Regions from separate parts of the Pseudonocardia sp. T1-2H genome, predicted to be linked through region 1. Evidence: riboswitches for the same ligand, from Rfam matches in the RefSeq annotation. Region 1 holds a riboswitch; the other holds the start of a gene.
What was found. A riboswitch is a leader RNA that binds a small molecule or an ion and turns the genes downstream of it on or off. The one in region 1 is predicted to bind glycine.

Region 1 (10,053 bases):
TCGCGCCGTCGACGTAGACCTGTCCGCCCGCGGAGTGCACCGCGTCGCAGACGGCGCGGACCTCGGTCTCGTACACCCCGTGCGTCGACGGATAGGTGATCATCAGCGCGGCGAGCGCGTCCCGGTGCGCGTCGATCTTGGCGTGCAGGTCGTCGAGATCGACGTTCCCCTGCGCGTCGGTCCCGACCACCACGACCCGCATCCCGGCCATGACGGCGGACGCAGCGTTGGTCCCGTGCGCGCTGGACGGGATGAGGCAGACCGTCCGTTGGTCGTCGCCGCGGGAGCGGTGGTAGGCCGCGATCGCGAGCAGCCCGGCGAGCTCGCCCTGGCTGCCGGCGTTGGGCTGCACCGAGACCGCGGCGTACCCGGTCAGCTCCGCGAGCCAGCGCTCCAGCTGCGCGATGAGCTCGAGCGAGCCCTCGGTGTCCGCCTTCGGAGCGAACGGGTGCAGGTCCGCGAACTCGGGCCAGGTGATCGGCTCCATCTCCGCGGCGGCGTTGAGCTTCATCGTGCAGGAGCCCAGCGGGATCATGGTCCGGTCCAGCGCGAGGTCCGCGTCGGCGAGGCGGCGCAGCCAGCGCATCAGCGAGGTCTCGGAGCGGAACTCGTGGAACGTCGGGTGGGTCAGGTACCCGGACTCGCGGACCAGCGACGACGGCAGCGCGTCCACCGTGCCCGCGTCGAGCGCCGCGACGTCCGCGACGGTCACGCCGAACGCCTGCCACACCAAGGTCAGGTGCGCGACCGTGGTGACCTCGGAGCAGGAGACGCCCACCTCGTCGTCGGAGATCAGGCGCAGCGCGAGGCCGGCGTCGTGCGCGGCCGCCACGACATCCGCGGCGCGGCCGGGTACCGACGCGACGACGGTGTCGAAGAACCCGTCGTGCACGACGTCGACGCCGCCGTCCCGCAGGCCGCCGGCCAGCACCGACGCCATCCGGTGGGCCCGCAGCGCGATCCGCTTGAGCCCCTCCGGGCCGTGGTAGACGGCGTAGCAGGCCGCGACGACGGCGAGCAGCACCTGCGCGGTGCAGATGTTCGACGTCGCCTTCTCCCGGCGGATGTGCTGCTCCCGGGTCTGCAGGGCGAGCCGCAGCGCGGGGTTGCCGTCCGCGTCCCGGGAGACGCCGACGAGCCGGCCGGGCAGCTGGCGTGCGAACTGCTGCTGCACCGACAGGTAGCCCGCGTGCGGCCCGCCGAAGCCCAGCGGGACGCCGAAGCGCTGCGTGGTGCCGACGGCCGCGTCCGCGCCGAGCTCCCCGGGCGGGGTGAGCAGGGTGAGACCGAGCAGGTCCGCCGCGACGGCGACGAGCGCGCCCCTCGCGTGGGCCTCCTCGATCAACGCCCGCGGGTCCACGACCTGCCCGGAGGCGCCCGGGTAGGAGAGGAGCAGGCCGTAGAGCTCGCCCTCCGGCAGACCGCCGGAGAGGTCCGCGACCACCAGCTCGATCCCCAGCGGGACGGCGCGGGTGCGCAGGACCTCGATCGTCTGCGGCAGGGTGTCCGCGTCCACCACGAACCGCGGGCTCTTCGACTTCCCCGCCCGGCGCAGCAGGGTCATCGCCTCGGCGGCGGCCGTGGCCTCGTCGAGCAGGGAGGCGCCGGCGACGGGGAGCCCGGTGAGGTCCGCGACCATCGTCTGGAAGGCGAGCAGCGCCTCGAGCCGGCCCTGGCTGATCTCCGGCTGGTAGGGCGTGTAGGCCGTGTACCAGGCGGGGTTCTCCAGCACATGCCGCCGGATGACCGGCGGGGTGAGCGTCCCCGAGTAGCCGAGACCGATCATCGGGACGGTCACGGTGTTGCGGGCGGCGATCCCGCGGAGCTCGGCGAGCATGTCCGTCTCCGACGCCGGGGCGGGGATCGTCGTGGCGACGGCCTCGGTGTCCCGGATGCTGGGCGGGAGGGCACGGTCCGCCAGGTCCTCGAGGGATCCTGCGCCGATCGCGTCGAGCATGCGGGCGAGCTCGGCCGGGCGGGGCCCGATGTGCCGGTCGACGAACGGGGTGCTCTCCTCGAGCGCGAAGAGGGCCGGTGCGGACGGCGATACGGGGTCGGTCACAGGACGGCCTCCGGGGGCGGGACGGTGGGGCAGGACGACTACGGGCGTGCTGCCCTCCCCCTCTGTCGATCCCCGGATACCCGGGGGCCTGAGAGATTCACCCCGGCTGAGCAGGGCTTTCCCCGTCGGCGGAGGCCGGTCGCGGACGACCGGCATCGCTTTCCAGAGGCGTCTCGCCCACGCGGTCCGGGTGCCTGAGAGGTTCCGGGGAGGATTTGCTCCTTCGGCGCCCTGCTCCGGAGTGCTCCGGGCCGGGTCTCTCCCGCGCGGGATCGGCGACTACGGGATCAGCTTAACGGCAACTCCCGTAGTTCCACCGAGGATCACCGGGCGGATTCTCGACACAGTTCCGGGCATGACGAGCACAGGGCAGAGTTCCCGCGGCATCGTGTACCTGCCCGTGGGTGCGCGGTTTCCTGGGCATCGCGGTGCTGTACGTGACGACGTCCGCGTTCACGCCGGCGAAGTGCGTCCGCGACAAGCAGGAGAGCCTGACGGTGGTGAACCGTGTCGAGCAGGCGAGACTGGAGAAGCTGCCGGCCGAACACGACCCGTTCCGCAACGCGGACGCGATCGAGGGGCCGCGGTTCGTTACGAGATGGCGCGGCGGGCCCGGCGGCGGGAGAGCTCGTCCTCGGGCGTCTCGTCGACCGTGCCACCGTCCGCACGCTCGACCGGGAAGTCCTTGATCGAGCCGCTGATCTCGCGCATCGCGCCGGAGACCGCGATCCCGAAGACCCCCTGGCCGCCCTGCAGGAGGTCCACGACCTCCTCCGGCGAGGCGCACTCGTACACGGTGGTGCCGTCGCTGAAGAGCGTGATGCCGGCGAGATCTCTTATCCCGCGGCGCCGCAGGTGTTCCACGGCGACCCGGATGTTCTGCAGGGACACACCGGCGTCGAGCAGTCGCTTGACGACCTTCAGGACGAGGACGTCCTTGAAGGAGTAGAGCCGCTGGCTGCCGGAACCGGCCGCACCCCGGATGGAGGGCACGACGAGCCCGGTGCGGGCCCAGTAGTCCAACTGGCGGTAGGTGATGCCGACGACCTGACAGGCCGTGGGACCGCGGAACCCGACCAGCTGGTCCGGCATCCCGTCGAGCCCCTCACCGACCAGCGGGTCCGGGAAGAGCTCGCCCTGTCCGGGGGCGTCTGAGGACGACCCGTCCACGGCACTCCTTCCCCGGTCGCGGCGACCGGGGAAGGATCCCCGCGCCGACGACCACCGCCTCGATGATGTCTCCGCCGACGGTAAGCGGCCGCACGCCCAGGGTCAACGTGCCACGCCGCCACCGGTCCTGCTCCCCCGGCGTGTCGTCGATCAACACCTGATCGCCGCACCCCGGGGGTCCCGCGCTCCTTCGACGAGGGTCCGGGGACTCAGCCCGGCTGGGCTCCCCGGAAGTCCTCCGGGGACACGGAGTCGAGGAACTCGCGGAACTTCTCGACCTCGTCCTCCTGCTCGTCCGGGATCACCAGACCGGCCTCGGCCAGCACGCTCTCGTCCGCGTGGATCGGCACGCCGACCCGCAGGGCGAGCGCGACCGAGTCGCTCGGCCGGGCGGACACGGTGATGCCCCCGTCGAAGATCAGCTCGGCGTAGAAGGTGCCTTCCTGAAGGTCCGTGATCCGCACCTGTTCCAGCCGCCGGCCCAGCGCGCCGATCACGTCCTTGAGCAGGTCGTGCGTGAGCGGTCGGGCGGGCTTGACCCCCTGCTGCTCGAGGGCGATCGCAGTGGCCTCGACCGAACCGATCCAGATCGGCAGGTAGCGGTCACCGGACGTCTCCCGCAGCAGGAGGATGGGCTGGTTGGCGGGCAGTTCGACCCTGACTCCCACGACGCGCATCTCACTCATGCGCCCGCCTCCTCACCCCTGGTCGCAACATGGTCGACGCTACACGCGAGTCCTCGGGAACGCGCGCCTCCGGACGGGGCGTTCGGTGGCGTTCGTCCCCCGGTGCGCGACCGCCCTGGCCGGGCGTCCGCACCGTCGGAGGAGGTCAGCCCCCCGCGCCGGGTTCGCGCGGACCGGTGAGGAAGACCAGCCGGAACTTGCCGATCTGGACCTCGTCACCGTTCGCGAGGACGGCCGTGTCGACCGGCTCGCGGTTCACGTAGGTGCCGTTGAGGCTGCCGACGTCCACGACGACGAACTCGCCGGAGTCCCGGCGGAACTCCGCGTGCCGCCGGGAGACGGTCACGTCGTCGAGGAAGATGTCGCTGTCCGGGTGGCGGCCGGCGCTCGTCGTCGGGCGGTCCAGCAGGAACCGGGATCCGGCGTTCGGCCCGCGCTTGACCACGAGCAGCGCGGATCCCGGGGGCAGCGCGTCGACACCGGAGACCGGCGCTTCCTGGGCCGGTGGCTCGACGTCGGCCAGGAAGTCCGCCCGGAAGACCGACGTGGTCTCGGGGGAACGCTCCGGCGGGACGCCGGGCCCGTCGTTCGTGGTCACCTCGGGGTCTCCTCCTGCGATGGTCTGTCCCGGTCGGTTCGCCGGGATCGTGTCCGGCCGGCCACGTGGCGGCACCGCCGGACGATGTCGGACGAACCTATCGTGTCGCTCCTGACCCGGTGGGTCAGGACCCGCCGGTCAGCTGCCGGTAGGCGGCCGCGTCGAGAAGATCGGCGAGCGCGTCCGCCCCGTCGTCGAGCCTCAGCTCGACGATCCAGCCCGTGTCGTAGGCGCCCGTGTTGACGACTCGGGGTTCGCCTCGAGCGCGTCGTTCACAGCGACGACCTCACCGGCCACCGGCGCGTAGATGTCCGAGACCGACTTCGTGGACTCGACCTCGCCGATGGCCGCGCCCGCCGCGATCGTGTCCCCCACGGTGGGGAGCTGCACGAACACGACATCGCCGAGCTGGTCCTGGGCGTGATCGGTGATCCCGACCCGGACCACGCCGCCGCCCAGGTCCCGCACCCATTCGTGGGCGTCGGTGTACCTGAGGTCCTCGGGGACGGAAGTCTCGGCACTCACGCGGGCAGCCTAACGCGGCGTCCCCCGCCCGGTCCCGGCACCCGCGACGACCGGCCCTGCCCGCATCGCGAGCACGAACCGGCCCAGGTAGAGCAGTCCGGACCAGAGGTAGAGCGCCACGCCCCAGACCGCGAAGGCCGTACCGAGGGGCAGCGCGACGTGACCCCAGGCGTTGTCCGCCTGGCCGAGCAGCAGCAGCGGGAACGCGTAGAGCAGCAGGAACGTCGCGGCCTTGCCCAGGTAGGTCACCGGGAACGGGCCGTAGCCGTACCGGCGCAGCACCACGACGCACACCCCGAGCACCAGGTCCCGGCCGATCAGCACCGCCACCGCCCACCACGGCACGACGCCGCGGGCGCCGAGGGCGAGCAGCGCGGCGAGGATGTAGAGCCGGTCGACGGCGGGGTCCAGCAGCTCCCCCACCCGGCTGTACTGGTTCAGCAGCCGGGCGAGCTTGCCGTCCGCCCAGTCCGTCGCCCCGCCCACGGCGAGCACGACGATCGCCCACCCGTCCGCCTGCGGGCCGAGCAGCAGCCACAGGAACAGCGGCACGCCGGCGAGGCGCAGCACGCTGAGCAGGTTCGGGACGGTCAGGACGCGATCGGTCCGGTCCTGCTCGCCGGTCCCCGGGATTGCCACACGCCGAGCCTACCGAGGGGCACCCGGGCCGTCGGGGCGGGCGATCATCGGGCCCGGCTGGAGTTCCGCCCCCTCCCGGGGTCACGATGGGGCCATGGACGCCACGAAGCTCAAGGACGTGCAGGGCCCGTTGAAGCAGCGGTACCGCGAGGACCCGGCATCCGCGGTCGTGACCCTGAAGGCGGACGGCGAGCTCGACGGCACCGGCGTCGCCTGCCGCGTGCAGACCGCGACCGTGCTGGCCGAGGCCGGCCTGCACCCCGCCACGGGCGGCGACGGCACGCAGCTCTGCTCGGGCGACATGCTCCTGGAGGCGCTCGTCGCGTGCGCCGGGGTGACCCTGCGCGCGGTCGCGACGTCGATGGGGCTCGAGGTCTCCGGGACGGTGCACGCCGAGGGCGACCTGGACTTCCGCGGCACGCTCGGCGTGGACAAGCAGGCCCCGGTCGGCTTCCGGGACATCCGGCTGTCCTTCGCGCTGGACACCTCCGCCGACCAGGACCAGGTGGCGTCGCTGATCAAGCTCACCGAGCGCTACTGCGTCGTCCTGCAGACGATCAAGGGCAACCCGGCCACCGAGGTCAGCGTCTCCACCGGGGCCTGAGGATGCTCGCGGCCGCCCTGGCCGCCGTCGTCGGGGCCGCGCACGTCCTCACGGGGGACGACGCGCTGACGGACCACTCGCACGACGAGGCGTTGTCGATCACCTGGCGGCGCCCGTGCGCGGTCGTCCGCCCGGGTTCGACGGCGGAGGTCTCGGCGATCCTGCGGCTCGCGGCCGAGCACGGCGTGTCCGTCACCGCGCGGGGCAGCGGCACCGGCCTGTCCGGCGCCGCGGTCCCGGCCGAGGGCGCCCTGGTCGTCTCCTTCGCCCGGATGAACCGAGTACTGGAGATCGACACGGAGAACCACGTGGCCGTCGTCCAGCCCGGGGTGACCCTCGCCGAGCTGGACCGGGCCGCGGCCGCGCACGGGCTCACGTACCCGGTGCAGCCCGGCGAGAACGGCTCCAGCCTCGGTGGCAACGTCGCGACGAACGCGGGCGGCATGCGGGCGGTGCGCTACGGCGCGACCCGGCAGCAGGTCCTGGGGCTCGAGGCCGTCCTGCCGTCCGGCGAGGTGCTGCGCACCGGCGGCAAGCTCGCCAAGGCCAGCACCGGCTACGACCTCACCCAGCTGATCGTCGGGTCCGAGGGCACCCTCGCGCTCGTCACCGAGGCCACGTTGCGCCTCTACCCCCGGCTCCCCCACCAGGCCACCGTCCTGGCGCCGTTCCCCACGGTCGACGAGGTGGCGGCGGCGGTCCCGAAGGTCGTCGCGTCCGGGGTCGGGCCGCTGATCCTGGAGTACCTGGACACGGCCACGATGAACGCGATCACCCGGGCCGAGGACCTCGAGCTCGGGCTCCCCGACGGGGTCCGCGCGGGCTCGGACGCCTACCTCCTGGTGATGCTGGAGAACGGCGCGAAGGACCGGCTCGACACCGACGTCGAGCGGCTGGGCACGCTGCTCGCCGGCCTCGGCGCGACCGACGCCTACGTGCTGCCGGGGCCGGCCGCGCGCCGGCTCGTCGAGGCGCGGGAGCGCGCGTTCTGGACGGTGCGCGCGATGGGTGCCGCGGACATCGTCGACGTCGTCGTGCCCCGCGCCGCGATGCCCGAGTTCCTGCGGCGGGCCGGGGAGATCGCCGAGCGGTACGGCTCCCGGCTGGCGGGCTGCGGCCACGCCGGGGACGGGAACGTCCACCTGTCCGTCTTCGAGCCCGACGACGACACCCGTCACCGCCTGCTGGGCGAGGTCTTCCGGGCCGGGCGGGAGCTGGGCGGCCTGATCTCGGGTGAGCACGGCATCGGGCGGAGCAAGCGCCGCCACCACCGGGAGCTCACCGACCCGGTGACGCTCGCCCTGCTCGCGCGGGTGAAGGCGGCGTTCGACCCGCACGGCATCCTCAACCCCGAGATCTCCCCGTCCCCGGAGGACACGACATGAACGGCGCGGAAGCGCTCCTGCGCACACTCGTCGACGGCGGTGTGGACGTCTGCTTCGCCAACCCCGGCACGTCCGAGATGCATTTCGTCGCGGCCTTGGACGCGGTCCCGCAGATGCGCGGGGTGCTGACCCTGTTCGAGGGCGTGGCGACGGGCGCGGCGGACGGCTACGCCCGGATGGCCGGGAAGCCGGCGGCGACGCTGCTGCACCTCGGCCCGGGGCTCGGCAACGGCGTGGCGAACCTGCACAACGCCCGCCGCGCCGGCTCGCCGGTGGTGAACGTGGTCGGGGACCACGCGACGTTCCACAAGCCGCTGGACGCACCGCTGGAGTCGGACATCGACGCGGTCGCCGGGGCCGTCTCCGGCTGGGTGCGGCGCAGCGCGAGCCCGGCGGAGGTCGGACCGGACGCGGCGGACGCCGTCGCCGCGGCCGTCGGCGGCGGGATACAGGCGGCCGGGCAGGTTGCCACGCTGATCCTGCCGGCGGACGTCTCCTGGACCGAGGACGAGGGCTGCGCGCCCGCCGGGGTCACCCCGGGCACCCCGCTCGGCCGCGGCGCGCTGGACGCCGACGCGCTGGAGGCCGCGGCCAAGGCGCTGGGGTCGACGACCGGGGGCGAGCGCTGCACGATCCTGATCGGCGGCGACGCCACCCGCGAGGACGGCCTGCTGGCAGCGAGCCGGATCGCGGCCGCCACCGGCGCCCAGGTCCTGGTCGAGACCTTCCCCGCCCGGCACGAGCGCGGGGTGGGCCTGCCGGCCTTCGAGCGGCTCGCCTACGCCGTGCAGGGCGCGCTGCGCCAGCTCGCCGGCACCCGGCACCTGATCCTCGCCGGGGCCGCCGCGCCCGTCAGCTTCTTCGGCTACCCGGACACGCCGAGCGTGCTCTTCCCCGAGGGCTGCGAGGTGCACGAGGTGGCCCCGCACGGCGGACCCGGCGCGGCCGGGCTGCGGGCAATCGCGGACCTCGTCGCCGGGGACGCCGAACCGGTCCTCGCCGGGCCCGCCCGGCCCGGGCTGCCGAGCGGCGAGCTGACCGCGCAGTCCGTGGCGCAGGTGGTCGGGGCGCTGCTGCCGGAGCGGGCGATCGTCGTCGACGAGTCGGTGACGTCGGGTTTCGCGCTCCCCGCCATGACGGCCGGCGCGCCCCGGCACGACGTGCTGACCCTCACCGGCGGCGCCATCGGCTACGGCCTGCCTGCCGCGACGGGCGCCGCCGTCGCCTGCCCGGACCGGCCCGTCTGGTGCCTGGAGGCGGACGGGAGCGCGATGTACACGATCTCCGCACTGTGGACGCACGCCCGTGAGCAGCTGGACGTCACCACGATCGTCTTCAACAACGCCGCCTACGCGATCCTGCGCCTCGAGCTCGCGAACGTGGGCGCGACCGCCCCGGCGGCGGGTTCCCCGGCCCGGCGGCTGCTGGACCTCGGGGACCCGCGGCTGGACTTCGTCTCGATCGCGGCCGGCATGGGGGTTCCGGCGGTGCGGGTGACGACGGCCGAGGAGCTCGCGGACGCGCTGCGCCGGGCGGCCGCCGAGCCCGGTCCGCACCTGGTGGAGGCCCTCGTCCCGCCGCTGGCTCCCTGAGGCGGCCCGGCCCCGCCCGACCGCTGGTCTCACCACTCGGCGCGGCTGGTCGGCGTTTCGGCGCCGCCCACCCCCGCTGGGGGCGACGGGCCCCGCGGGGGGCGTCCTACAGTGCTTCGACGAGCAGTTGTCACGCAGCGCGAACGGCGGGGACGCACTGGTGGGAGCGACGGATGAACTGACATCCGCCGATCACGCGTGCGCGGTACCGGTCAGTGACGAGGAGCTCTGGGAGCTGACGGCGGCCTTCCTCGCCGCCGGCCTCGCCCGGGGCGAGAAGGTCTACTACTTCGACGACGGGACGTCGGACGCGGTCCTCGAACGCCTGCTGGACGACCGTGTCGCGGTGGCCGATCCGCTGCGCCGCGGCCAGCTCGAGATCGTCTCCTCGGACGTCACCCGCGGCGCCTTCCACGCCCCGCCGCCGGCCGTCCAGGAGCTGCTGAACAGCTACATCGACCTCTCCGAGCGGGACGGCTGGGCGGGGTTCCGGATGACGGGCCAGCTGAGCTACGGCGCGGCCCGCCCCGCCGGCATCCCGTTGAGCAGCTACGACGCCGTACTGGACGAGGTGGTGCGCAAGCGGGACTCGGCCCGCGCCCTGTGCCTCTACGACCGCACCCGGTACACCGACGATCAGATCGAGGAGATGCGCGCCGTGCATCGTGCGGAGGTCGCCGCGCCGGCCGCGTACGACGACGGTCTGCTGCGGATCACCCGGACCGGGCTGGGCCGGGCCCGGCTGGCCGGCGAGATCGACCACAGCAACCGCCCGATGATCACGACGCTGCT
Region 2 (10,053 bases), 2.0 Mb from region 1:
ACGCCCAGGCACCGCACGTAGGACTCGTCCACGTCGGCCTTCGCGGAGAACGCGACGGACGCGGGCTCCGCGTAGGCGCCCTTGACCAGGCGTACCCGCGATCCCGGCCGGGCGAGGTCCGCGCAGTCGGACTCGGTGCGGCGCAGCGCGGACTGCAGCACGGCGCCCAGCCAGGGGTACTCCGCGCGCAGCTCGGTCACGACGGCGAGGGTGGAGTCCACGCCCGTGTGGTCCTCCATGTCGATGGTCGCGGTGGTGCCCGCGCGGGCCGCGGCGGCGCAGATCGCGGCGACGTTGTCCCGGGCGATCGCCGTGCCGTCCCGGGGAGCGCCCGGCCCAGCGCGGAGAGCTTGATCGACACCTCGGCCGAGCCGGCGAGCCCGCGGGACGCCAGGCCGTCGAGCAGGTCGACGTAGGCGTCCCGGCAGGCCGCGGCCTGCGCGGCGTCGAGGGTGTCCTCGCCCAGGTGGTCGAGGGTGACCGACAGGCCCTTCGCGGCCAGCTCGGTGGTGGCGGCGAGGGCGGAGGCGAGGTCGTCCCCGGCGACGAACCGGTCGACCAGTCGTCGGGTCACGGGGGCCGTCGTGACCAGGTGCCGCACGTGCGGACGCCGGGAGACGGCGAGGAGCGTGGAGCCGAACATGCGACCTCCAGAATCCGATGGGAGAACGGTAGGAGTCCGGCGACCTCGAGCCCATGGACAGCAGCTCCACGATTGCGGCGGTTCTTCGTACAGCTGTATGAAGGGCGGGTGATGACCCCGGAGCTGCAGGACGTCGTCGACGACGTGTCCCGGCTCCTCGGCACGCCCGCGATCCTGGAGGACCGGCACTTCAACCTCGTCGCCTTCGGGTCGCACGCCGGTGAGGTGGACGCCGTGCGGCAGCGCTCGATCCTGCAGCGCCGCTCGTCCGCCCGGGTCCAGGAATGGTTCGAGCGGTTCGGGATCGCGACGAGCGAGCGGCCCGTCCGCACGCCCGCGGACGCGGGACTCGCCGTCGTCGCCCGCGTGTGCCTCCCGGCGCGCTGGAACGGCGTCACCTACGGCTACCTCTGGCTGCTCGACGAGCGGCACCGCCTGGACGACGCGAGCCTCGAGCGCGCGATGCCGCGTGCGGCCCGGGCAGGCACGATCATGGCGCAGCAGGCCCGGACCAGGGAAAATCTCGACGCGCAGGTCGGGGAGCTGCTGGCCGGGGACCCGGACACCGTGGAGGCGGCGGCCGCCGAGATCGACCGGCTGGGCGCGATCGGCCGGGACACCCCGGTGTGCGCGGTGACCCTCGAGGTCGACCTGCCCGAGGCGACCCCGCCGCCGCTCAACCTCTGGCGGGTGCCGCGCTCGGTCGTCGCCGCGCTCGTCGACGAGCATGTCCTCCTGCTCGTCCCGGCGGCGCAGGCGCGGGACGTGGCCCGGACGGCGTGGGAGCTCTATGCCCACCGGCTCGACGCCGAGGACCATCCGCGGCTCGTCGCGGGGGTCGGGGCCGCCCGCCCGGACCTGGCGCAGGTCCGCGGAAGCGTCCGGGAGGCCCGGCTCGCCGCGCGGGTGGCGCACGCGGTGCCGCGGCTGCGCGCGGTCGCCGGGTGGGACGAGCTCGGCGTACACCGGCTGCTCGCCTGCGGACCGCGCCCGGCCCTGCGGGACGGGGTGCTCGACGCCGCGGTCGAGCCGCTGTTCGACCATCCCGACCTGGTCGCCACCGCCGCGGCGTTCCTGGACCACGCCGGGAACGTCCAGCGCGCCGCGGCGGAGCTGCGGATCCACCGGCAGACGCTCTACTACCGGCTCCGGCGGATCGAGCAGCTCACCGGCCTGGAGCTGGGGGACGGGCGGGACCGGTTGCGGCTGCACCTGGCGGTGACGCTGTCACCGCTGGTCCGGTGAGGCTGAACCGGCCTCCGCTCGCGTTCCCGCCCGTCCGCTCGCGTCCGGACGCGAGCGGCGCCGCCGGAACGCGAGCGGAGCGACGTGTGCCCTACGCCAGGCCGGGGTAGAGCGGGTGCCGCTTCGCGAGCGTCCGCACCTCGTCCCGGAGCGCGACGATCGACGGGTCGTCCGCGGTGACGCCCTCGGGCAGCAGCAGGGTGCGGGCGATGATGTCCGCGACGTCGGTGAACCCCTCGGTGGTGAACCCACGGGTGGCCAGCGCGGCCGTGCCGATCCGCAGGCCCGAGGTGACCATCGGCGGGCGCGGGTCGAAGGGGACCGCGTTGCGGTTGACCGTGATGTCGACGAAGGCGAGCCGGTCCTCGGCCTGCTTCCCGTCCAGCGCGGCGCCGGCCAGGTCGACCAGGACCAGGTGCACGTCCGTGCCCCCGGTGAGGACCTTGATCCCGGCCGCGGCCAGGTCCTCCCGCACCAGGCGCGCGGCGAGGATCTTCGAACCCTCGATCGTGCGCTGCTGGCGCTCGGCGAACTCCGGCTGCGCGGCCATCTTGAAGGCGGCGGCCTTCGCGGCGATGACGTGTTCGAGCGGCCCGCCCTGCTGGCCCGGGAAGACCGCAGAGTTGATCTTCTTGGCGAGCGCGGCGTCGTTGGTCAGGATGATGCCGCCGCGCGGGCCGCCGAGGGTCTTGTGCGTCGTCGACGTCGTGACGTGCGCGTGCGGCACGGGCGAGGGGTGCAGACCCGCGGCGACCAGGCCGGCGAAGTGGGCCATGTCCACCATCAGGTAGGCGCCGACCTCGTCCGCGATCTCGCGGAAGCGGGCGAAGTCCAGCTGCCGGCTGTAGGCGGACCAACCGGCGATGATCAGCTGCGGGCGGTGCTCCTTGGCGAGGCGCTCGACCTCGTCCATGTCCACCCGCAGGTCCTCCTTGGAGACCTCGTAGGCGGCCACGTTGTAGAGCAGGCCGGAGAAATTGATCTTCATGCCGTGCGTGAGGTGCCCGCCGTGAGCCAGCGACAGGCCCAGGATCGTGTCGCCCGGCTTGATCAGCGCCTGCATGGCCGCGGCGTTGGCCTGCGCGCCCGAGTGCGGCTGGACGTTCGCGAACCCGGCCCCGAACAGCGCCTTGATCCGCTCGATGGCCAGCTTCTCGATCTCGTCGACGAACTCGCAGCCGCCGTAGTAGCGGCGCCCCGGGTAGCCCTCGGCGTACTTGTTGGTGAGCACGGAGCCCTGGGCCTGCATGACCGCGAGCGGCGCGTGGTTCTCCGACGCGATCATCTCGAGGCCGTCCTGCTGGCGGGCGAGCTCGCGCCCGATCAGCTCGGCGACCTCCGGGTCGAAATCGCCCAGCGACGTGTCAAGTACGGACATACTCATCCCTCGTTCTTCGCGCGGTACTCGGCGGCGTCCAGGACCGCACCGAGCTCGGACACGGTGGCGGTGAACAGCCAACCCTCACCGTAAGGGTCCTCGCCCACGAGAGCGGGGTTGTCGGCGAGTGCTGTGTTCACGGTGACAACCGTGCCGGTGGCCGGACTGAAGAGCTCGGACACGGACTTGGTGGACTCGACCTCGCCGCAGGGCTCGCCGGCGGTCAGCTCGGTGCCCGGCTCGGGGAGCTCGACGAACACGATCTCGCCGAGGGCCTCGACGGCGACGGCGGAGAGCCCGATCCGGACCTCGCCGGCGGGTGTTCCGGCGCCGGGTGCGATCGCGATCCACTCGTGGTCGGTGGTGTAGGAGAGGTCGGCGGGAAGGTTCACGGGGGCCTCCGGGTCAGCGGCGGTAGAAGGGGAGGGGAGCGACGGTGTAGGGCTGGCTGCGCCCGCGGACGTCGACCGCGAGCTCGGTGCCGGGCTCGGTGAGCGCGGCGTCGACGTAGGCCAGGGCGATCGGGACGCCGAGGGTCGGCGAGAGCACCCCGGACGTCACCTCGCCGACGGCGGAGCCGTCCGGGCCGAGCACGGCGGAGCCCGCCCGGCCGGCCCGGCGGCCGGTCCCGGTGAGCCCGACGAGCGTGCGCGCCGGCTCCTTCGCGGCCAGTGCGGCGAGCGCGTCGCGGCCCACGAAGTCCTTGTCCAGCGCGACGATCCGGCGCAGGCCTGCGGCGAACGGGTCCGTCGCGGTGGTGAGCTCGTGACCGTAGAGGGCCATCCCGGCCTCGAGGCGCAGCGTGTCCCGGCAGGCGAGCCCGGCGGGCACGAGGCCGTGCGGCGCACCCGCCTCCAGCAGCGCGCGCCAGAGGGCGGGCGCCGACGCGTTCGGCACGTAGAGCTCGAAGCCGTCCTCGCCGGTGTAGCCGGTGCGCGCGAGCAGGACGTCGATCCCGGCGATCGTCGCGGGCTCGGCCGCGTAGTACTTCACGGTGTCGACGACCTCGGCGGCGGCGGGGTCGGCGAGCGCGCGCAGGATCTCCGGCGACGCCGGTCCCTGCACCGCGATCAGCGCCGTCTCCGCGGACCGGTCGACGACCGCGACGTCGAAGCCCCGGGCGCGGCGGATCAGCTCGGCCGCGTCCTGCGCGGCGTTGGCGGCGTTGACGACCACGAGGAAGTGCTCCTCGCCCAGCCGGTAGACGACGAGGTCGTCGAGCACGCCGCCGTCCGGGGCGCAGAGCAGCGAGTACTTGGCCCGCCCGACCTTCACCTTCGACAGCGCCCCGGCCAGGGCGTGGTCCAGCGCGGCGGCCGCCTGCGGCCCGGTGAACTCGACCTCGCCCATGTGGGAGAGGTCGAAGAGCCCGGCGGCCTTGCGGACGGCGTGGTGCTCGGCGAGGTCGCTGCTGTAGCGGACGGGCATCCGCCAGCCGGCGAAGTCCGTGAACGACGCCCCGAGGGCGGCGTGTTCGGCGGCGAGTGGGGTCTCTACGGGGGGCATACGCGCTCTCCGGGGTGGCGGAACGACGGTGGACGGGCGGGCGACGATGGTGCGGCGTCTCCCCGCTCTGTCATGGGACCTGAGAGATTCCGCGGATCGTTCCCGCTTGCCCCGTCGGTGGTCCACCCGAGGGCGGACGCTTTCCAGAGTTGCCTCGCCCCAGCGGTACGGCGGCCTGAGAGTTTTCCGGGGAGGATTGCTCCTACGGCTCTGGAACGAACCAGATCTCCCGCTGGGATTCGAGCGGCGTATGCAGTTGTGGGGCCTGCGGTCGTGATCTGGGCGAACCGTACCGGGGTTCGGCCCGGCACGGGAGTGCGGCGTGGCGGGCTTCTCAGGAACCGGCCCGCGGGGACGGCAGGGTCCCCCGCGCAGCGGCAGCGCTGTCGCCCGGCACGGGGAGGTGGCGGCATCCCGCTGCGGTGCGTACTCTCGCCGCCGAGGTTGGGAACACAGCCCCGCCAGTACGGCGTGCGGGCGTTCCGCCCGGATGCGCCTCCACTGTTCCGGCCCATCGGCCGCCGAGACGCATCGAATCGTCCACGGGAGCGGCAGGAGTTCGATGAACGAGATCCGTGACGTCCCGGACGTCGTCGACTGCCGTGGCCTGTGGGTCGTGGTGTGGCGGTCCGCGGGCTGGACCGGCCTGGACCTGACCGGTGACATCGACCTCGCCAGTGCGCCGGCTCTGGTCGCGACCCTGGACGGGCTGCTGGCCGACGGTGCCCGCCACCTCGCGCTCGACCTGACCTACGTGGACTTCTTCGGGGTGCAGGCCCTCCGCGTGCTCGACGACCTCGAACGACGGTGCCGGCGCCTGCACGGAGGGCTCGTCCTGGTCGAGGTCAGCCCCCACGTCCGCCGGGTCCTCGTCCTGCTGAACGCCGAGCGTCTGCTCGACGCCGTGCTGCCGGAACGCGTGGGCGATCTCCGGCCGTAGCCCCGGGGGGCGACGCACCGGTGGTGGAGACCCCGTGACTCGGCCATCCGGGTAGGACGAGCCGGCGACGGCGGTTCGTCGCGCCCGCGGCGGGTAGCCGCCCTCGTCCGGAACCCACGACCGACGAGGTGATGACCCGTGGCCACAGGTGAGACGGGCTTCAGCGACGTGATCTACGACCTCGTGTCCGTCCAGTACCACTCCCTCAAGGCCGGCCACGACTACGGCCAGTACGTCCGGGACGCCCGCAACGGCGGGTACGAGGACGTCGCCTCCTTCTTCGAGCAGGTCATGAAGGAGGACTCCGACCGGGCCGCACGGTGCCACGAGTTCCTGCGCAAGCTGGAGCCGAAGGAGGACACCGGAGGCAAGGCCTGATCGTCGAGGGCCTGAACCGTGGACGGGGACGGCCGGGCCGCCCGGCCGTCCCCGTCCACGGCGGGCCTCGCGCTCCCGCTAGAAGTCGGGGTCACCGGGCCGCGGCGGCGAGCAGTTGTTCGCGATGGCCAGGTCCCGGGCGGCCCGTTCCGCGGCGTCCTCGCCCTGCTCGTCCGGCCGCTCGGGCTCCGGGGGCGGTCCTGCCGGGGCCGGTCCTCGGCCCGGACGTCGTCGTTGCGGTCCACGTCGTGCATGTCCCCCGGGTACCCGCGCCGCGTGGCGATCATTCGGCCGGCCGCACCACCGGATCGGGCGTCAGCTGCCCCGGTTCTCGCCGAGCTCCTGCTCGATCGGGTTGACCGGCGGCGCCGGCCGCTCCGACGGGTCGGGGGCATTGATCTCGACGGACGAGAGCACCTCCCCGAGGGACCGGTACTCGACGGGCGGGACGCCGCGCAAGGCGCGGATGGTGGCCTCGTCGGCGCCGTTGTGCTCGGCCGTCGCGAGCAGCGCGTCCTTGTCCGCCGGGAAGTCGACGTCCGCGAGGGCGGTGGTGACCGCCGCCTGGGTCGTGACTCGTGTGGACATGGTGCTCCCCCTGTCGTCGGTTCCGCGGACGTGCCGGGATTCCCGCGGGCGGGAGCCCTGCACGCGCACGGTCGCCCCGGCGCTCACCGCATCAGCTCGGCGAGGACGAGGGGCGCCTCGTCGAGGAGCTTCCCGGGCGAGGAACCCCACGTGCGAGATGCGGGCCCCCAGCCGCTCACCGGCGGTGGCGTGCACGTGGGTGGCCCAGCACGCGGCCTGGGCGGGCGAGGCGCCTCGCGCCAGCAGGCCGACGACCAGCCCGGCGAGGACGTCGCCGCTACCCGACGTCCCGAGCCCGGCGTGCCCGCTTTCGTCGATCCAGAGGCCGCCGTCGGCGGCCGCGACCCGCCCGCCCAGGGTCACGACGGCGTCGAGGTGCCCGGCGAGCGCGGCCGCCGCCCCGGCCGGGTCCTCCTCCAGGTCCGGTGCGTCCGGGACGTCGGCGAGCAGGACGGCGGCCTCGTCCGAGTTCGGGGTGAGGACGAGCCGCCCGGCCAGCGGCGCGACGGTCTCCCGGCGGAGCCCGCGCAGGGCGTACCCGTCGAGGACGACGGCGGCCTCGGCACCGACCCGCTCCAGCAGCGCCTCGACCAGGTCCTGGATCGGCGTCTCGCCGTCGAACAGGCCGGGGCCGACCAGCACCGCGTCCGCCGCCGGGAGGACCGCCTCCAGGTCGTCGACCGACGCGGACGAGACGCAGCCCGCCGCCGTCTCGGGCAGGGGCATCGCGAGGGCCTCCGGGACGCTCACGCCGAGCGCGGTGGCGGTGGAGGCGGGCGCACCGATCTGCAGTACCCCGGCCCCGGCCCGCAGCGCGGCCACGCCGGCGAGCAGCACGGCCCCCGGGGTGCCCCGGCTGCCGCCGACGACGAGGGCGGTGCCCCGGCTCGCCTTCGCCCCGCCGGCCGGTTCGGGCAGGGCCCACCGCCGCAGCACCGTGGGCGTCAGGACCGTGACGGCGGATGCGGGGTCGTCAGGCCTCGTCGGAGCGGACACGGGACTCCCTCGTCGTCGGGACGTGGTGCTGGGGCAGTGGCTCGGTGCGCCCCACGTCGACCGCGCGCAGCGGTTCGGCCGGGGTGGGGCGTTCGAACCGGGTCAGCGAGCAGTTGGCCACCGGCGCGGCGCGCAGGGCGTCGATCAGCTCGGGCTCGGTCAGCTGCTCGAGGATGTAGCGGATGAGGTGGATCGGCGCCTCGTGGGTGAAGCACAGCACCCGCTGCCCGTCGAGGTCGAGCATCGGGTCGGTGAGCAGGGTGCGCAGCCGCAGCGCGACGTCCGCCCAGGACTCCCCGCCGGGAGGCCGGTGGTAGAACTTGCCGAGGTGCCTGCGCCGCGCGGCCTCCTCGGGGAACCGGGCCTTGATCCCTTTCCAGGTGTGCAGGTCCAGGATGCCGAGCTCGCGGTCCCGCAGCCGCTCGTCGATCCGCAGCGGGACGTCGGGCAGCTGGTCCAGGGCGAGCCGTGCCGTGTCGTGGGCGCGGCGGTAGGGCGAGGTCAGGGCCAGCGTCGGGCGCTCCTCCGGAGGCAGCCCGGCCAGCCACTTCCCGACCGCCCGCGCCTGTTCCTCGCCGAGCTCGGACAGCGCGACGTCGGCGTCGCGCTCGAGGTCGAGCAGCTCGGCACCGGAGGCGGCGGCCTCGTCGTTGGCGACGTTGCCGCGGCTCTGCCCGTGCCGGACGAGCCAGAGGACGTCGGGACCGTGGAAGGACACGCCTGCGGCTACCCAGCCTCGTCGACGTTCATGCGGGAGGGACCACGACCGCCGCGCCCGGCCGCGTTTTCGACGGTGGCGGCGCGGTAACCCGTCCGCATGAGCAGCGAGACCATCGTCCGCGACGGGCCCGTCGGCGAACTGGAGGTCGTGCACCTGTTCGAGAGCGGCCCGATGCCGACCGGGGTCGGCGTGTCCCGCACCGGGCGGGTCTTCCTCTGCTACCCGAAGTGGGGCGACGACGTCCGCTTCACCGTCGGCGAGCTTCCGGGACGGCGAGGTCGTGCCCTACCCGGACCAGGGGTTCAACGACAACGAAGGCGACGCCGACCCGTACGCCCTCGTGTCGGTGCAGAGCGTCGTCGTCGACCCGGGGGACCGGCTGTGGCTGCTCGACACCGGCAGCCCGATGTTCCGGCCGGTCGAGTACGGCGGGCCGAAACTGGTCGAGGTCGACCTGGCCACCGACGAGGTCGCGCAGACGATCCTGTTCCCCGACGAGGTCGTCCTGCCCACCACCTACCTCAACGACGTGCGGTTCGACCTGCGCCGCGGCGAGGCCGGGACCGCGTTCATCACCGACTCCTCCGACCAGGGCGCCAACGGGATCATCGTCGTGGACCTGGCCGCCGGGCACAGTCGGCGGCGGCTGCACGACCACCCCTCCACGAAGGCGGAGACACCGCCGGACCTGCGGATGATCGTCGAGGGGCAGGACTTCCTCGAACGCGGCGCGGACGGCTCGAGCTCGTCGGTCACGATAGGCGCCGACGGGATCGCGATCGCCGCGGACGGCCGCCGCCTGTACTACTGCTGCCTGGCGAGCCGGCGCTGGTGGAGCGTCGACGTGGAGGCGCTGTGCGACCGCGACCTCGACGACGGCCCGGTCGAGGCCACGGTGCGCGACGAGGGCGACAAGGGCGCCGCCGGCGACGGCATGGAGACCGACTCCCACGGCAGCATCTACGTCACCGACGGCGAGCACGACGCCGTCCACCGCCGCCTGCCGGACGGGAGCTGGCAGACCGTCGCGCACGATCCGCGCCTGCTCTGGCCGGACACCCTCTCCGTCGCCGAGGGGTACCTCTACGTCACGGCGAACCAGCTCCACCGGCAGGCGCGGTACCGCGGCGGCAAGGACGAGCGCCGCTATCCGTACGTGCTGTTCAGGACCCCGATCGACGCCGGGCCGGTCCGGCTCGTCCAGTAGCGGCGCGCCTCGACGCCGCGCGGATCGGCGCGCCGTGAGGCACGCTGGCAGCACGGACCGCCCTGCCGACCGGGGGATCACATGGACGCGTTGTACGACGTCGCCGTCGTCGGCGCCGGGCCCGCGGGCTCGGCCGCCGCCCTGCGCGCCCTCCAGCTCCGGCCCGACGCCCGCGTGGTGCTCCTCGACGCGGCGACCTTCCCGCGGGACAAGACCTGCGGGGACGGCGTGGCCGCCGCGGTCTTCGACCTGCTCGCCGCGCTCGGCGTGCCGGGGCTCGAGGACCTGGCGCCGCCCGTACCGAGGCTGCGGCTGCGCACCCCCACGGGCCGGGTCGTCGACCGGGCGTGCCCGCGGCCCAACCGGGTCATCCCGCGGCTCGTGTTCGACGCCGCCCTGGCCGCGGCCGCGGTGGAGAAGGGGGCGGAGCTGCAGCACCACCGGGTCCGGC

Region 2: it holds a riboswitch for glycine, as region 1 does, so the genes downstream of both, gcvT (glycine cleavage system aminomethyltransferase GcvT) here and gcvP (aminomethyl-transferring glycine dehydrogenase) in region 1, are expected to answer to the same signal.

Annotation. Positions count from the first base shown of each region.
Region 1 is NZ_JBBPCL010000001.1:3,098,296-3,108,348, reverse strand. It holds gene gcvP (aminomethyl-transferring glycine dehydrogenase) at 1-2,062, opposite strand, end outside; glycine riboswitch at 2,235-2,337, opposite strand; gene WBK50_RS35150 (YiaA/YiaB family inner membrane protein) at 2,467-2,751, shown strand; gene WBK50_RS15425 (MerR family transcriptional regulator) at 2,654-3,232, opposite strand; gene WBK50_RS15420 (bifunctional nuclease family protein) at 3,442-3,918, opposite strand; gene garA (glycogen accumulation regulator GarA) at 4,064-4,516, opposite strand; partial or broken gene gcvH (glycine cleavage system protein GcvH) at 4,641-5,041, opposite strand; gene WBK50_RS15405 (CDP-alcohol phosphatidyltransferase family protein) at 5,051-5,674, opposite strand; gene WBK50_RS15400 (OsmC family protein) at 5,775-6,284, shown strand; gene WBK50_RS15395 (FAD-binding oxidoreductase) at 6,287-7,669, shown strand; gene WBK50_RS15390 (acetolactate synthase large subunit) at 7,666-9,261, shown strand; gene WBK50_RS15385 (MEDS domain-containing protein) at 9,422-10,053, shown strand, end outside.
Region 2 is NZ_JBBPCL010000001.1:1,083,890-1,093,942, forward strand. It holds partial or broken gene WBK50_RS05495 (proline dehydrogenase family protein) at 1-643, opposite strand, end outside; gene WBK50_RS05500 (PucR family transcriptional regulator) at 755-1,888, shown strand; gene glyA (serine hydroxymethyltransferase) at 1,980-3,272, opposite strand; gene gcvH (glycine cleavage system protein GcvH) at 3,269-3,658, opposite strand; gene gcvT (glycine cleavage system aminomethyltransferase GcvT) at 3,672-4,772, opposite strand; glycine riboswitch at 4,830-4,925, opposite strand; glycine riboswitch at 4,926-5,014, opposite strand; gene WBK50_RS05520 (STAS domain-containing protein) at 5,335-5,712, shown strand; gene WBK50_RS05525 (acyl carrier protein) at 5,851-6,090, shown strand; gene WBK50_RS05530 (NAD(P)H-hydrate dehydratase) at 6,406-7,674, opposite strand; gene WBK50_RS05535 (histidine phosphatase family protein) at 7,652-8,392, opposite strand; gene WBK50_RS05540 (L-dopachrome tautomerase-related protein) at 8,676-9,602, shown strand; partial or broken gene WBK50_RS05545 (NAD(P)/FAD-dependent oxidoreductase) at 9,684-10,053, shown strand, end outside.